Saccharopolyspora erythraea NRRL 2338: one gene and its partner. The protein of the gene in region 1 interacts with the protein of each later gene in a pairwise test. Links are inferred from orthologs where the notes say so. Each region holds a gene or a part of one and is shown on either strand. Other genes may lie near its edges. The genes, in order: ileS and SACE_RS14845.

Region 1 (3,773 bases):
GTCGGTGAGCTGACCGCGCTGCTCAAGCCGCCTGACCATCTCGGCCATCGGCGGCCTGGACGCGGCCTGCGTCAGCAATCCCCTGAGGAACTCGGAGTAGCTCTGTCCCGCCTCCACCGCACGGATCTTCAACGTGCGGTAAACATCCTCCGGCACGTCGCGGATCTGAACCAGTACGCCCATACAGAAAGTATGGGCTCATTCGCAGTGCCACCGCAACACTCGTCCGGGTGGGCTCCGCCGCCGGAGCCCACCCGGAAACAGCAGGTCAGGACTTCGCGACCGCGACCGCGATCTCGGTGCCCTCGCCGACGGTGCCCGCGAAACCGCCTTCGGCACCGCCCGCCTCCAGGGCCTCGGCCAGGGTCTCGCCCGCGATGAACTCGCGGTGCGCCTCGACGGCCTCCAGCACCTCGGCCGGCGCCGACACCACGACCCGGACCCGGTCGGAGACCTCGAAGTCCGCCTCGCGCCGCGCCTGCTGGACGACCCGGACCACGTCGCGGGCCAGGCCCTCCAGCGCCAGCTCCGGCGTCACCTCGTTGTCGAGCACGACCAGGCCGCTTCCGCCGGGCAGCGCCGCCGCGGCCCCGGTGTCGGTGGACACCAGGCGCTCGGTGAACTCGCCCTCCCGCAGCTCGATCCCGGCCGCGACCACGTTTCCGGCCGGCGTGCGGGTCCAGTCACCGGACTTGACCGCCTTGATCACCGTCTGCACGTCCTTGCCCAGCCGCGGACCGGCCGCCCGCGCGTTCACCGCGACCTCGAACCGGCCGTGCGCGGCGACGTCGGTGGTCAGCTCGACGGACTTGACGTTCACCTCGTCGCGGACGAGGTCGGTGAACTGCCGCAACGACTCCGCCTCCGGCGTGGCGACCACCAGCCTGGACAGCGGCAGCCGGACCCGCAGCTTGTTGGACTTGCGCAGCGCCAGCGCCGAGGAGCAGACCTGGCGCACCCGGTCCATCGCCGAGACCAGCGCGGCGTCTGCGGGCAGCTCGTCGACCAGCGGCCAGTCCGCCAGGTGCACCGAGCGACCGCCGGTGAGCCCCCGCCACACCGACTCCGCGGTGAGCGGCAGCAGCGGCGCGACGACCCGGCAGGTCACCTCCAGCACGGTGTGCAGGGTGTCGATCGCGTCGCGGTCACCGGCCCAGAACCGGTCGCGCGAGCGCCGCACGTACCAGTTCGTCAGCACCTCCAGGAAGTCCCGCACCGTCGCGCAGGCACCCGCGAGGTCGAAAGTGTCCATCGCGTCCTGCACGTCGCCGACCAGCTCGTGGGTCTTGGCCAGCACGTAGCGGTCGAGCACGTGCTTGCTGTCCACTCTGGACCGGCCCTCGACGCCCTCGGCGTTGGCGTACAGCGCCAGGAAGTACCAGGAGTTCCACAGCGGCAGCACGGCCTGGCGCACCGCGTCGCGGATGCCCCGCTCGGTGACGACCAGGTCGCCGCCGCGCAGGATCGGGCTCGACATCAGGAACCAGCGCATCGCGTCGGAACCGTCGCGGTCGAAGACCTCGTTGACGTCGGGGTAGTTCTTCTTCGACTTCGACATCTTCAGGCCGTCGTGGCCCAGCACGATGCCGTGCGCCACGACGTTGGAGAACGCCGGGCGGTCGAACAGCGCGGTGGCCAGCACGTGCAGCGTGTAGAACCAGCCGCGGGTCTGGCCGTTGTACTCGACGATGAAGTCGCCCGGGTAGTGGTGCTCGAACCACTCGGCGTTCTCGAACGGGTAGTGCACCTGGGCGTAGGGCATCGACCCGGACTCGAACCAGCAGTCCAGCACCTCCGGCACGCGCCGCATGGTCGACTTCCCGCTCGGGTCGTCCGGGTTGGGCCTGGTCAGCTCGTCGATCTGCGGGCGGTGCAGGTCGGTGGGCCGCACGCCGAAGTCGCGCTCCAGCTCGTCCAGCGAGCCGTAGACGTCGGTGCGCGGGTAGGCCGGGTCGTCGGAGACCCACACCGGGATGGGCGAGCCCCAGTACCGGTTGCGGGAGATGTTCCAGTCGCGGGCGTTCTCCAGCCACTTGCCGAACTGGCCGTCGCGGATGTGCTCGGGCGACCAGTTGATCCGCTGGTTCAGCTCGACCATGCGGTCCTTGAACTGGCTGACCGCCACGAACCACGACGACACCGGGCGCTGGATCAGCGGGTTGTCGCAGCGCCAGCAGTGCGGGTACGGGTGGTCGTAGGTCTCGTGGCGCAGCAGCAGACCCGCGTCCTTGAGGTCGCGGATGATCTGCTTGTTGGCGTCGAAGATGTGCTGGCCCGCGTACGGCGGGGCCTCGGCGGTGAACTTGCCGTGCGCGTCCACGGGGACCGCCAGCTCCACGTCGGCGGCGTCGGTGACGGTCTTGTCGTCCTCGCCGAACGGGGCGATGTGCACGATGCCGGTGCCGTCCTCGGTGGTGACGAAGTCACCGGGCAGCACCTGGTGGGCGTTGCGGTTGCCGGCGAAGAAGTCGAACGGCGGCGTGTAGCCGACGCCGAGCAGGTCCTCGCCCTTCATCCGCCCGACCACGTGGTCGGCGACGTCCTCCCCCAGCTCCCGCGCGTAGGCGCCCAGGCGCGCCTCGGCCAGCACGTAGCGCTCGGCGCTGTTGGCGGGCGCCACCACCACGTAGTCGACCTCGGGGTGCACGGCGGCGGCGAAGTTCGACGGCAGCGTCCACGGGGTCGTCGTCCAGACCAGGGCCAGCGCGCCGTCGAAGACCTCTCCGGGGGCGTTCAGCCGCAGCCCGACGGTGACCGCCGGGTCCTGGCGCTGGCGGTAGACGTCGTCCATGCGGGTCTCGGTGTTGGACAGCGGCGTCTCGCAGCGCCAGCAGTACCAGAGCACCCGGAAGCCCTCGTAGACCAGACCCTTGTCCCACAGGGTCTTGAACGCCCACATGACGCTTTCCATGTAGTCCAGGTCGAGCGTCTTGTAGTCGTTGTCGAAGTCGACCCACCTCGCCTGGCGGGTGACGTAGTCCTCCCACTCGGCGGTGTAGCGCAGGACCGAGGCGCGGCAGGCGTCGTTGAACTCCGCCACGCCCATGGCCTCGATCTCGGACTTGGACGTGATGCCGAGCTGCTTCTCGGCCTCGACCTCGGCGGGCAGGCCGTGGCAGTCCCAGCCGAACCGGCGCTCCACCCGGCGGCCGCGCATCGTCTGGTAGCGCGGCACGGCGTCCTTGACGTAGCCGGTGAGCAGGTGGCCGTAGTGCGGCAGGCCGTTGGCGAAGGGCGGGCCGTCGTAGAAGACGAACTCGTTCGCCCCGTTGGCGCCCGCTTCCCTGGCCTGCACGCTGGCCTGGAAGGTCTTGTCGTCGGCCCAGTAATCCAGGACCTGGCGCTCGATCCCGGGGAACGACGGCTGCGCGGCGACGCCCTGGGCGTCGGTGCCGTTGAACGAAACCTTGGGATAGGCCATCGCGGATGTGCTCCTCGCGGTGTGTCGGGTCCACCCGGGGACGACACAGGTGCCGCGGTACCACCCCGCTTGCCGCCTGCGCGGAGACGCCGACGACCTCTCGTTGGCCGGCTGTGACGGGCCGGACCCGTCCGGTTCTACTGAGGCCGCGCGGGCCCGTTCTTCCGGAGGCTCCCCGGTGATGGCCGGATCGACGCCGTGGTGTTCGAAGCTTGGACCTCCCGGGAACGACGTCCCAGGAAGTGAGGTGCTCAGGATAGCGCGCGGGCGCCACCCGTTATTCCGGGGCCGCACGTGCCGGCCGCCGACTTGCTCGACCGCTGCCGACAACCTGTTCGGCCGCGGCCGCCGA
Region 2 (12,294 bases), 3.2 Mb from region 1 along the record:
TGAGTGGCCATGTGTGCGTTCTCCCTCGGGGACTATCGGTTCGGCCACCGCGGCTGGTAGCCGGTGGTGAGCTCGTGGCCGTTGTGGCGCCATTTCGGTTCCCGGTCGACGTTGCGATTGGTGAAACCGCGCATCATCCGGACGAACGGGCCGTAGGCCCGCAGCAGCCCGGCCGACAGGGTGCCGCCCGGCGGTTCGTCCATGAACGGCATGAACTTGTCCGGGAAGCCCGGCATGGTGCAGGCGATGCAGATGCCGCCGACGTTGGGGCAGCCGCCGATGCCGTCCATCCAGCCGCGCTTGGTGACGTTGCAGTTCACCACCGGCCCCCAGCACCCGACCTTCACCAGGCACTTCGGCGAGTTGTAGTCCTTGGCGAAGTCGGCCTGCTCGTAGTAGGCGGCGCGGTCGCAGCCCTCGTGCACCGTCTTGCCGAACAGCCACGTCGGCCGCAGCTGCTCGTCGAGCGGGATGGTCGGAGCCAGCCCCGCGGCCTGGTGCAGCACCCACAGCAGGGTCTCCATGAAGTTGTCCGGCTGCACCGGGCATCCCGGCACGTTGACGATCGGCAGCCCGCCCGCGGTGCGGAAGTCCGGGCCGAGGTAGTCGGCCAGCCCCATGCAGCCGGTCGGGTTTCCCGCCATCGCGTGGATGCCGCCGTAGGTGGCGCAGGTGCCCGCAGCCACGACTGCCCACGCCTTCGGCGCCAGGCGGTCGATCCACTGGTTGAGGGTGATCGGCTCGCCGGTGTCCGGGTCGTTGCCCATCGAGGTCCAGTAGCCCTCGGGATTGATGTTCTCGTTGGGGATGGAGCCCTCGACGACGAAGATGAACGGCTCCAGCTCGCCGCGGGCGGCCTGGTGGAAGGCCGCCATGAAGTCCGAGCCGGTCTCGTAGGCCAGCACCTTGTTGTGCAGGTGCACCTTCGGCAGCCCCGGCACCGTGCCGAGCACCACGTCCTCGATGCTGGGCAGCGTCGCGTTGGTCACCGACACCGTGTCGCCGTCACAGCTCATCCCCTCGGATGTCCACAGGATGTGGACCTCGTCGAAGGCCGTGGGCGTCGAGCTCATCGGCCACCTCCCCCTGGTCGCCTGGCCCCGCGTCCCGTTCGGTGCGGGGACCGCCGAGCTGCGGCGGGTCCGGATTCCCAAGGTAGAGCCGGTGGCCGTGTCGCGCAGCGGGATCTTCCGTCCGTTGTGGACGACGTGATCGTCCCCTTGCGACAGTCCCGGCGGCTCAGCGGCGCGGTTCGAAACCGGGTTCCGCCCGCGGCGCGGCGGTCAGTTCGCCGACCAGCTCGCGCACGAGGCCGGCAGCCCGGTCGACGGCTCCGGCGACCGGTTCGGACAGGCCCATCCGCTCCGAGCAGTCCAGGGGCCGGCAGCCCACCACCAGCGCTCTGCCGACGCTGCCGCCGAGAGCTCTGAACAGGCCGAACACCGCGTCGGGCGTCATGCCGTGGGCGTCCATCACCGGGGCGGCCGCGCCGGGGGCCGCCGGCTCGACGGCGTCCAGGTCGACCTCGACGACCTGGACGGTGCCCGGCTCCTCCGACAGGGGCACCGCGTCCACGAGCACCACGGCGTCGTACCCGTTCATCAGCTCGTAGGCGAGGTGGACGCCGCGGACGCCGAAGTCGGCGACCCGCACGCCTGCGGGGTGTTCCTCCTCCAGCAGGCGGCCCACGACCTCCACCCCGAAGCCGTCGTCGCCCAGGAACACGTTCCCGATGCCCGCGACGAGGACCTTGCCGCTCATCGTCCCTCCCGCTGCGGGAAGCGCACCGTGCCGTGCAGGCGTTCGAGGATCTCGGGCGGCAGACCCTCGGTGCGTTCGATCAGCTCGGCCGCACGCGGGTCGGTCTCCCTGACCTCCTGCTTCTCCGCATCGGTCAGGGTCATGGTGCGCAGCGTGAGGATCTCGTCGATCTCGGTGGCGTCGAACAGGTCCCCGGGGCTCTGCGCCGACACCGCCGGGTGGTCGTAGAGGATGATCGGCGCCGACAGCACGACGTCGTTCGAGCCCGGCTCGCCCACCAGCACCGGCCAGGTGTGCTCGTTGCGACAGGACTTCGCCGCCGCGCGGGCCCGTTGCGGCGGGTCGAGCAGCGAGAGGAATCCGCCGTCCTGGACGGCCAGCATGGTGTGGGCCGACACCATGGCGCGGCGAAGCATCTCGTCGCGGCCGTCGCCCGGACGCGGCGTCCACGGAGTCCGGTTCTCCACGGTGACCGCGACCTTGCGCAGTTCCGAGGCGTCCTCGACGCCGCGCACCTCGAGGCGGACCACTCCGTTGAGCCGACACGTGCGCTCGTCTCGCCCGGCTTCGCCGTCTTCGCCGATCTCCCAGGGGAACTCGTGGGTGCCCTCGTCGCGGATGCTGGCCGCCACGGGGATCTCGCGCACCACGCCCTCATCCCACGAAGGGGTGGTCGCGTGCCTGCGCAGGTGCAGGAAGCGCACCCGGATGTCGAACACCGGTTCCGCCCCGGGCTCGACCAGGCATTCGGTCCGCGCGTGGGAGGGCTCGCCCGCGCCACCGGAGTTCGGCGCGAGCACGCCGAACTGCCAGCGCATGCGGTTCTTCAACGCCGAGGCGCGGTACGGGTAGAGCAGGTATCCCTCGAACAGGACGGCATCGGCAACGGCACGAGCGTTGTCCAGACCCATGCGTCTCCCCCGGTCGTCGGCCGCAACGGCTTCCGCAGTGTCCGTCCCGCCCCGCGCACCCGCAACCAGGGCACCACGCTCGGACCGGACTCGCCGCCGGGGACACGGCGACGAGTCCGGCGCAGACCTACCCGTGAATCTTTCGGGTTGCCCTGGCGACCCGAAGGACTCACGAAGTGGACGCCGGCCTTTCGGCCCCGGACCGCATGGGCTGAGCCGGGGATGCGGCGAGGAGCTTGCGCAGGGCGCAGAGCACGGCGGTGCGGTCCGGGTGCGTGAGTACGGCCGCGACATGGGCATCCGGCCTGATCACCCACAGCTCGCCCGGCCCGGCCGACAGTGCCTCCCCGAGCGCGCCGGCGCGGTCGATCGCGGCTAGGTCGAGACAACGCACCGGGGCCGCGATCCCGGTGGCCGCGGCACGCACCTCGGTCTGGTCGACCCCACCGCAGGCCAGCAGCAGCACACCGTCCCGCGCCAGTTCCCGGAACCGGGTCGTGCCCCTGCCGGGAACCGACACCGGCGCGTCCGGCACCAGCACGCCGGGACCGGGTCGCGGTGTCCTCCCCCGTTCCGGGCGGCACGCGGGCGGACGGGCGGCGCTCGGGGTCGTAAGCGGCGAGCGGGCGTACCAGTACGGCTCGGACAGCCGTCCGGAGTCGACCTCGGCCCACGCCGTGCGGTCGTGCGCGGCACGCTCCAGGATCGCGGTGCGCCGCTGCCGCTCCTGCTCGTCACCGGGGACCAGGAAACGCATCGTCGTGCCGGTGACCTCCAGGTTCTCCACCGCGGCCGCGTGTCGTTCGTCGTGGTAGCTGTCGAGCAGCCGTTCGCCCGCCCAGCCGTGCACGACGAAGGCGATCTTCCACGCCGCGTTCTCGGCGTCCTGCACACCGGAGTTGAGGCCCCGCGCACCGAACGGGGACACCAGGTGGGCGCAGTCGCCCGCCAGCAGGACGCGGCCGGCCCGCATCCGGTCCACCAGCCGCGAGTGGAACCGGTACACCGACTTCCACACGATCTCGTACGGGCGCTCGCCGATGATCGCGCGGATCCGCTCGTCCAGCGCTCCGCACGCCTCCTCGGCGTCGAGGTCGTAGCCCGCCGGGACCTGCCAGTCGATGCGGAAGGTGGAGTCCGGGCACGGGTGGATGAGCACCTGTCTGCCGGGGTTCCACGCCGGGTCGAAGTAGAAGCGCCGCTCCTCCGCCCAGTCCGGCAGGTCGGTGCGGATGTCGCAGATCAGGAACCGGTCGTCGAACGACCGCCCGGCGAACTCCACGCCCAGCATCCGCCGCACCGCGTCACCGCGCGCCCCGGCGCAGGCCACCGCCCAGCAGCCCTCGACGGTGGCCGTCCCCTCCGGCGTGTCGCAGCGGAGCCGGACCCCGGCTCCGTCCTGCTCGATCCCGGTGACTCGGTGGTCCCACCGGACGTCGATGAGCGGTTCGGCCGCGATGCGCTCGTCCAGGATCTCCTCGGTGCGGGCCTGGGAGAGGTTGACGAACGGCGGGAAAGCCGGACTGCCCCGTTCCTGGAAGGAGTACCCGAACAGCTCGCGGTCGCGGTAGAAGGTGCGCGCGGTGGTCCAGGTGACTCCCTCGTCCGCGATCCGGCGCCCGGCTCCCACCGCGTTCCACACGTCGAGGACGTCGCGCTGCTGGCAGATCGCCTTCGAACCGACCGGGTCGCGCCGCGGACGCTGGTCGAGCAGCACCACCGGCACCGCCCACCGGGCCAGCAGGAGCGCGGTGGTCTGCCCGACGGGACCGCCGCCCAGCACCAGCACCGGCGGGGACTGACTCGCGTTCATCGGGCTCCAATCGGCGACGGCTCAGCCCTGCAACCGGTCCCAGACCTCGCGGTCGCGCTCGGCGGTCCAGATCACCGGACGCTCCACACCGGACAGTTCGTCCCACAGGCGTGCCACGTCGAAGGGCAGGCAGTGCTCGAAGATCGGCCAGCGCCCGTAGGTGCCGACCAGAGCGGCGTGGCAGGCGTCGAAGGCGCCCTTGAGCGTGCCGTCGCGCTCCTGCTCCGCGCGGACCTCTCGGATCATCACCTCCAGGAAATGCCTGGTCTGCTCGATCGCGGCGCGCACTCGGTCACGACCGCGGGCGACCGCGCCCCGTCCGCCGACCAGCGCCTCGGCGTCCAGAGCCGCCACGGAGTCCAATGTGGAGGTCGACCAGTCGAGGTGGAAGGCGTCGCCGGTGTAGAGCGCGGCCTGCGCCTCGACCAGGTCGCCTGCGAACAGGATGCGCTGCTGCGGCAGCCAGCCGACGATGTCGCCCTCGGTGTGCCCCCGGCCGCAGTGGCGCAACTCCAACTCGCCCCGGTCGCCGCCCAGCGGAATCGTCAGCCGGTCGCTGAACGTCACGCTCGGCCAGGTGAGACCCGGGATCGACTCCGGTTCCTTGAACAGCCTCGGCATCCGCCCGAACTCCGATTCCCAGTCCTGCTTGCCGCGTTCGGCGATCAACGCTCGGGTGTCGTCGTGGGCGATGACGACCTCGGCGTCGAACGCGCTCGCGCCCAGCACCCGCACCGCGTGGTAGTGCGACAGCACCAGGTACTTGACCGGCTTGTCGGTGTGCTCGCGCAGCCTGGCCAGCCACTCCCGGGCGGCGGTGGGCGTGGCCAGGGCCTCGAAACAGACCAGGAAGTCCTCGCCCTCGACGGCACCGACGTTCGGATCGCCCTCGGCGGTCAGCGCGTACACGCCGTCGGCCAGCACCTCCAGCGTCTGCTCCTTGTCGGCCAGGTCTCCCGACGACGCGAACGGCTTCGCACCCATGACTTCTCCACTTCGATCAAAGCTTTTACTAGTCAACTGTGGTGCCGCACACTAAGTCAAGCAACGCGACGACGGAAGGCTCCGGCGTGAGTTCGCCCGGACAGAGCCAGCGGTCCCCCATAGCGACCGACTGCCGCACGGCGATACCTGATCCCCCAGCCCGCCTCGGCTCGCAAAAGACCGGCACTTCTTCCAAAACAGCTCATCGAACTGGCTGCGAGCGCCCGTTCACCCGCCCCCCGAAGTCCGCGCCAGCCCGAGCCAGCGCCTTGACCGAGTAAGTGGGCAACCCTCCTTGTGAGCTGTGCGGTGCGTCACTACTCTCTCGCATCAATCCAATGTTTGACTATCTCGTCGCCGTTCAGGCCATCTCACCGACTGCGAGGGCTCATGGCTGCTCCATCGCCGGACCGTCCCACCGGAAGCGACGAGGACGCGGTGCTCGTCATGGCCAAGCGCCGCCGGTCGCTCGCCCTCGGCAGCGCGGGCGTGCTGCTCGCCGGATTCCTCGGCTACGTCGCGCTCACCACGTCCACGACGGTGCTCTCCGGCCGGATCGCCGGTCTCGGCACCGCCTACTGGGCCGGCTTCGCGATCTTCGGCGTCATCCTCGCGGTCGCGCACGGCTACGCGCGGTGGGCGCGGCGGATGGACGCGCTGGTGCGAGCCGGGAAGCAGCGGGGTGAGCGGGGGTGATCCTCAGCGTCTCGATCGTCGCCGGCATCCTCGCGCTCACCCTGGCCATCACCTGGGTCGCGGCCAGGCGCAACACCTCGGCCTCGTCGCACTACGTCGCCGAGGGACAGGTAGGGACCGTCGGCAACGGGCTGGCCATCGCAGGCGACTACGTCTCGGCGGCCTCGTTCCTCGGCATCAGCGGCGCCATCGCGCTGACCGGATTCAACGGCTTCTACCTGGCATCGGCCGTGCCGCTGGCCTATCTGCTGGTGCTGCTGGTCATCGCCGAGCCGTTGCGCAACCTCGGCCGCTTCACCCTCGCCGACGCCGTCGCGGCGCGCTTCCGCGGACGCGGCCTGCGCGGCTGGCTGGCGGTCACCACGATCGTCATCTCCGCGATGTACATGGTGATCCAGTTCGTCGGCGCGGGGCTGCTGGTGCAGGCGCTGCTGGGAGTGGAGTTCAGCGCGGCGGTGCTCGTCCTGGGCGTGCTCATGGTCGTCTACACCACGTTCGGCGGCATGCTGGCCACGACGTGGGTGCAGGTGCTCAAGACCGGGCTGCTGCTCGGCGGCACGGCGACGGTCCTGCTGCTGGTGCTGGCCGAGTACGGGCCGGACCCGCTCGGCGTCGTGCGCGGGCTGCCCGCGGCGGCCGTGGTCGCCGAGCCGCTCGGGATCACCGGCACCGCCGACACCATCTCCCAGCAGCTGGCCCTCGCCCTCGGCGTGATGGGCCTGCCGCACGTGATGGTCCGCTTCCTCACCGTCCGCGACGCCCCCGCCGCGCGCCGCTCCGGGCTGGTCGCGCTGTGGGTGTTCAGCGCGTTCTACCTCGTCCTGCCGTTCCTCGGCTACGGCGCGCTGCGCGCGGTCGGAGCACCCGGCATCGAGGCCGCGCACGAGAAGGGCAACCTCGCCGCCGTGCAGCTCGCCGAGGTGCTCGGCGGAGAGGCGCTGCGCGCGGCCGTCGTCGGCGTCGCGCTGGCCACCATCCTGGCGGTGCTCGCCGGTGTCGCCATCGCCACCTCCGGCGCGTTCGCCCACGACCTCTACACCCACGTCGTCAAGCGCGGCGCGGTGTCACCGCGCGGGCAGCTGCGGGCGGCACGGCTGTCGCTGGTCGGCATCGCGCTGGTGGCGATGCTGCTCGCGCTGGCGGCGAAGCACTTCAACCTGGCGTTCCTGGCCAACGTGGCCTTCGCGGTCGCGGCGAGCACGAACATGCCCGTGCTGGTGCTGTCGATCTACTGGCGCGGGTTCAACCGGACCGGGGCGAGCTGGGCGCTGGCAGGCGGCCTGTTGGTCAGCCTCGGCCTCGTCGCGGTGAGCCCGAACGTCCTCGGCCCGACCGGGCTGGTCACCGGCGTGGCACCGCTGTTCCCGCTGACCATCCCCGCGCTGGTGTCGGTGCCCGCGGCGTTCGTGCTCGCCGTCGCGGGTTCCTGGTGTGGGCGCGACCGCGGCGACGAGAACACCACCGCCTTCGACGAGATCGAACGTGCCGCTCTCGTCGGAACCGAGCGATGAATCCAGGAGCGAGGAGCGCGAGCTGTTACTGTCCTTCCGGAACAAGCCGGTGCTGTTCACCCCGGACGAGGTGCGCGCCCACCAGGAGTCCGTCCGCCACCTGCCCTAGACAGAGGCAGGCGTGCTCGCCGGGTGCGAGGCGTTCGGCGTCCCGCTGAAGTAGTGTGCTCCGCAACACAAGGCAGCTCGCCGGCGCCGGCAGGCTAGGGGCCGGTGTCGGCACTGCTGTGACCTGCGAGGACGCTCCATGACAACGCCGTCGGACCAGTCCCCACCGGACCTGGGCGTGTTGCTCGCGCGAGGTGTGCGGGCGCTGCGGGAAGCGACCGAGCTGCCGGTCGCCTTCGGCGGCGCGGTCTCGGCGGACCGGCGCCGCTTCGTCATCGACCAGCTGAGCGGCACCGCCACCCGGTCGCTGCTGAACCTCACCGTCAGCTCCGGCGCCGGGCTCGGCGGCAAGGTGCTCGCGCTGGCCCGCCCCTCCGCGGTCGCCGACTACCTCACCGCCGAGGAGATCACCCACCGCTACGACGCCGCCGTGGCACCCGAGGGTCTGCGCGCGATGCTCGCCCTGCCGATCCGGGTCGGCGACGGCACGCACGCCGTCCTCTATGCGGCCGGGCGGCAGCGCACGCACTTCGGCGACGACGTGCTGCGCGCGGCGGAACGGGTCGTGCGGCGGGTCGAGCGCGACATCGCGGTGGAGCAGGAAGTGCTGCGCCGCCTGGCCCGCATGACCGCCCCCGCGACCGAACCGCGCACCGCGCTCTCCCCCGGCGAGGCCGACGAGCTCTGCACCGAGCTCCTGGCCATCGCCGCGACCATCGAGGACGAGGGCACCCGCGGCCGGCTGCTCGAGGTGTGCCGCCGCGTGAAGGCGCACGACGGGAGGTACCGGCACGGCACCCGGCCCGCGCTGTCGCCGCGGGAGACCGAGGTGCTCGCGCTGGTGGCGACCGGCTGCACCAACGACGCGGTGGCGCGGCGCCTCGGCCTGCTGCCCAACACCGTGAAGTCCTATCTGAAGAGCGCCATGAAGAAGCTGGACGCGACCAACCGCGTCCAGGCCGTCAACCGGGCCCGCCAGGCCGGACTGATCGGCTGAGCCCGCCGCTCCCCCGCGGCGCTACCCCCTTTGTGGGGTAGCGGGGCAGGTGCCCCGGAGCCATGATCAGGCCTCCGGTGGCGGTACCCGACCGGGGCAGAAAGGGGCTGGACATGTTCTTCGACCTGACGATCCGCGACTTCCTCGACCGGGCCGAGCTGGTCTACCCCGACCGGGTGGCGGTGGTCGACGAGCCCGACCAGCCCGCCCCGTCGTGGGGGTCGCTCACCTACCGGGACATGGCCCGGCTGGCCCGCGCGCAGGCGGCCGGACTGGACGCGCTGGGCGTGCCGGTCGGCGGCCGGGTGGCGATCGTGTCCCACAACGCGGCCCGGCTGCTGGTGTCGTTCTTCGGCGTGTCCGGGTGGGGACGCATCCTGGTCCCGGTCAACTTCCGGCTGGCGCCTGCCGAGGTGCGCTACATCGTCGAGCACTCCGGCGCCGACGTGCTGCTCGTCGACCCCGACCTGCGGCACCTGCTCGACACCGCGACCGCCAAGCACACCTTCGTGCTCGGCGAGGACGACGACGCCGTCTTCGGCAGCACCGCCGAACCGGCCCGCTGGGACGGCGACGAGGCGGCCACCGCGACGCTCAACTACACCTCCGGCACCACCGCCCGCCCCAAGGGCGTGCAGCTGACGCACCGCAACCTGTGGATCAACGCGACGGTCTTCGGTCTGCACACCACGCTGAACGACGACGACGTCCTGCTGCACACGCTCCCGATGTTCCACTGCAACGGCTGGGGAATGCCCTACGCGCTCACCGGGCTCGGCGGCAGGCACGTCGTGCTGCGCAAGGTCGACGGTGCGGAGATCCTGCGCCGCATCCGCGACCACGGCGTGACGATCCTGTGCGCGGCCCCTGCCGTGGTCACCGCCGCGCTGGACGCCGCCAAGGACTGGGAGGGCGAGATCCCCGGCCGCGACCGGGTTCGCATCGTCGTGGCCGGGGCGCCACCGCCCACCAGGACCATCCAGCGCGTGCGCGAGGAGCTGGGGTGGGAGTTCATCCAGATCTACGGGCTCACCGAGACCGCGCCGCTGCTGACGGTCAACCGGATGCGCTCGGAGTGGGCGGAGCTCGACGGCACCGAGCAGGCTCGCCTGCTCGGCCGTGCCGGGGCCCCGGCGATCGGGGTCCGCATCGCCGTCGACGACGGCGGCGAGGTGCTCGCGCAGTCCAACCACAACCTCGACGGCTACTGGGAGAACCCGCAGGAGACCGCGCGCGTCCAGGAGGGCGGCTGGTTCCACACCGGGGACGGCGGGACGGTGCACGACGGCTACCTGACCATCGCCGACCGCAAGAAGGACGTCATCATCACCGGCGGCGAGAACGTGTCGTCCATCGAGGTCGAGGACGCGCTCACCTCCCACCCCGCCGTGCGGGAGGTCGCGGTGATCGGCATCCCCGACGAGAAGTGGGGCGAGCTCGTCACCGCGCTCGTCGTCACCGAAGACGACACCACCACCGCCGAGGACCTCATCGGCCACTGCCGCGAGCACCTCGCGGGGTACAAGTGCCCCAAGCGCGTCGACTTCATCGACGAGCTGCCCCGCACCGCGACCGGCAAGATCCAGAAGTTCAAGCTCCGCGAACCGTTCTGGCGGGGCCAGGAGCGCCAGATCCACTGACCCCGATCCTGACCCTCGTCGGCCGGGGCTCCGGCGCGAGCCGGGACAGGGCGGATTCGTTTACGCCCACTGTGAAAGCCCGTGTGCGGCAACCGGGAACCGCTCTACCGTGCGGTGGTGGACATCGTCGAAGTGGTTCCCGGGCTGCACCGCATCCGGTTGTCCGGCACGCCCGCCTACCTGCTCAACGCCTACCTCTGGCTGGACGAACGGGAGGTGACGCTGATCGACGCCGGCGACCTCGGGCACGGGCCGCAGATCCTGTCGGCGCTGGAGCGGGTCGGGCGGTCCCCGGAGGAGCTGCGCCGGATCGTGCTCACCCACTTCCACGTCGACCACACCGGTGCGGCGGCCGAGCTCGCCGAGGCGACCGGTGCGACCGTGGTGGCGGGTGCCGCCGACGCGCCCTTCGTCCGGGGTGAGCTGCCCGGCCCACCACCGGTGCTCACCGACGCCGAGCGACCGCTTTTCGAGCAGGCGACGCCGGAGGGCAAGTCGCCGCAGGGCCCGCCGTGCCGGGTCGATCGGGAGGTGTCCGAAGGCGACTCGCTGCCGTTCGCCGGTGGCTGCACGGTGCTGGAGATCCCCGGCCACACACCGGGCAGCATCGGACTGCACCTGCCGCGTCAACGGGTGCTGCTGACCGGGGACACCGTGGCCGGCTCTGCCGGAGGCCCGCCGATCCTCGGCGGCTTCGACGTCGACCGCGAGCGGGCGTGGCGTTCGCTGCGCCGCTTGGCGGAGCTGGACGTCGACGTCGCGTGCTTCGGCCACGGAGACCCGTTCCACGGCGATGTTCGGGCAGCGCTGCGCAACGCCGAGGACCCGCTGGGGTGAGCGCCACACCGCCAGGCCGGGCCGGACGTTCGGCAGGCGAGGCGGCGGGCATCGTCATCCGACTTCGAGAAGCGTGACCATCATGGACGGTGCGCAAGTAGTCCGTTGGGCTTGACTGCCGGACCGCGGTAACCGGTCAGGCGGCCGCGGCGCGCCCGGAGACCGGGCGACGCCGGGCTCGCAGGTGGTGCACCACGACGGACAGGGTGGCCGCGAGGAAGACGACCTGCATCGCGGTGCGCGGGAGCAGTTGGTCCTCCGCGCCGGGCAGGATTCCCGCGACAGCGGCGTGGACGTTGGCCGGGAACATCACGACGAGCAGGACGCTCAGCCCGGCCGCCGCCCACGGCGCGGTGCGGTGCCACAGCAACCCGGCGGCGCCCAGCAGTTCGAGGACCCCGGTGACGGTGACGAGCAGTCCCGGCGCGGGCAGGCCGGGCGGGACCATGCTGATCAGCTGCTCGCGCATGCCGATGAAGTGCGCGCCGCCGGTCAGCACGAACATCGCGGCGAGTCCGCCGCGCACCGCGACCGGCCAGCGCCTCAGCGGGCGCACGCCGGCGGCTCCCGCCGCCAGCAGCAACAACGTGACAAGGACCAGGGCGACCAGGGGAGCCATGGGATGACCTCTGTTCCGAAGAGGCGAACTTGACCCTGTCAAGATGCACCCGGGGCCACCAACTTGTCAATGACTAGTTCCGGGTCGGCGCGTAGCATGCCCGCAGGCGATCGCCTGGCGCGGTCACACGGCACGAAGGGGGCACCGGCCATGTTCGACGACCTCGACCTCGACTCCCTGCGCCGGCGATCGGGGGTCAAGTGGTCCGCGGCCGGTCCCGGCGTGCTGCCCGCCTGGATCGCGGACATGGACTTCCCCACCGCCGAGCCCGTGCGCGAGGTGCTGCGCCGCGAGCTGGACACCGAACTCGGCTACCCCTGGTGGGACGACCGGCCCGACCTGCACCCGCTCCGGGAGGCCTTCGCCGAGCGGATGCGGCGGCGCCACGACTTCGCGGTCGACCCGGCGGTGGTGCGG

What was found.
Region 2: the proteins of ileS (region 1) and SACE_RS14845 interact in binary tests that used the Escherichia coli proteins (3 or more experiments, as listed by UniProt). The link is inferred for Saccharopolyspora erythraea NRRL 2338 from one-to-one orthologs.

The regions. Positions count from the first base shown.
Region 1 is NC_009142.1:6,539,729-6,543,501, forward strand. What follows is about bases 69-3,773. They hold ileS (isoleucine--tRNA ligase), read right to left. Parts: upstream 3,422-3,773; coding sequence 269-3,421; downstream 69-268. Other genes in these bases: SACE_RS27925 (FitA-like ribbon-helix-helix domain-containing protein), read right to left, coding at 69-183. Also shown: more of SACE_RS27925, read right to left, coding at 1-68. UniProt on the Escherichia coli protein: Catalyzes the attachment of isoleucine to tRNA(Ile). As IleRS can inadvertently accommodate and process structurally similar amino acids such as valine, to avoid such errors it has two additional distinct tRNA(Ile)-dependent editing activities.
Region 2 is NC_009142.1:3,359,294-3,371,587, reverse strand. Bases 1-2,979 are described here. They hold SACE_RS14845 (hydrogenase maturation protease), read right to left. Parts: upstream 1,762-2,979; coding sequence 1,240-1,761; downstream 1-1,239. Other genes in these bases: SACE_RS14835 (FAD-dependent monooxygenase), read right to left, coding at 2,842-2,979; SACE_RS14840 (hypothetical protein), read right to left, coding at 1,758-2,672; SACE_RS14850 (NADH-quinone oxidoreductase subunit B family protein), read right to left, coding at 33-1,073; SACE_RS14855 (nickel-dependent hydrogenase large subunit), read right to left, coding at 1-11. Outside these bases: more of SACE_RS14835, read right to left, coding at 2,980-4,485; SACE_RS14830 (MBL fold metallo-hydrolase), read right to left, coding at 4,507-5,469; SACE_RS14825 (DUF485 domain-containing protein), read left to right, coding at 5,860-6,165; SACE_RS14820 (solute symporter family protein), read left to right, coding at 6,162-7,676; SACE_RS39225 (hypothetical protein), read left to right, coding at 7,648-7,785; SACE_RS14815 (helix-turn-helix transcriptional regulator), read left to right, coding at 7,924-8,781; SACE_RS14810 (AMP-binding protein), read left to right, coding at 8,895-10,421; SACE_RS14805 (MBL fold metallo-hydrolase), read left to right, coding at 10,539-11,258; SACE_RS14800 (DoxX family protein), read right to left, coding at 11,395-11,877; SACE_RS14795 (MalY/PatB family protein), read left to right, coding at 12,028-12,294.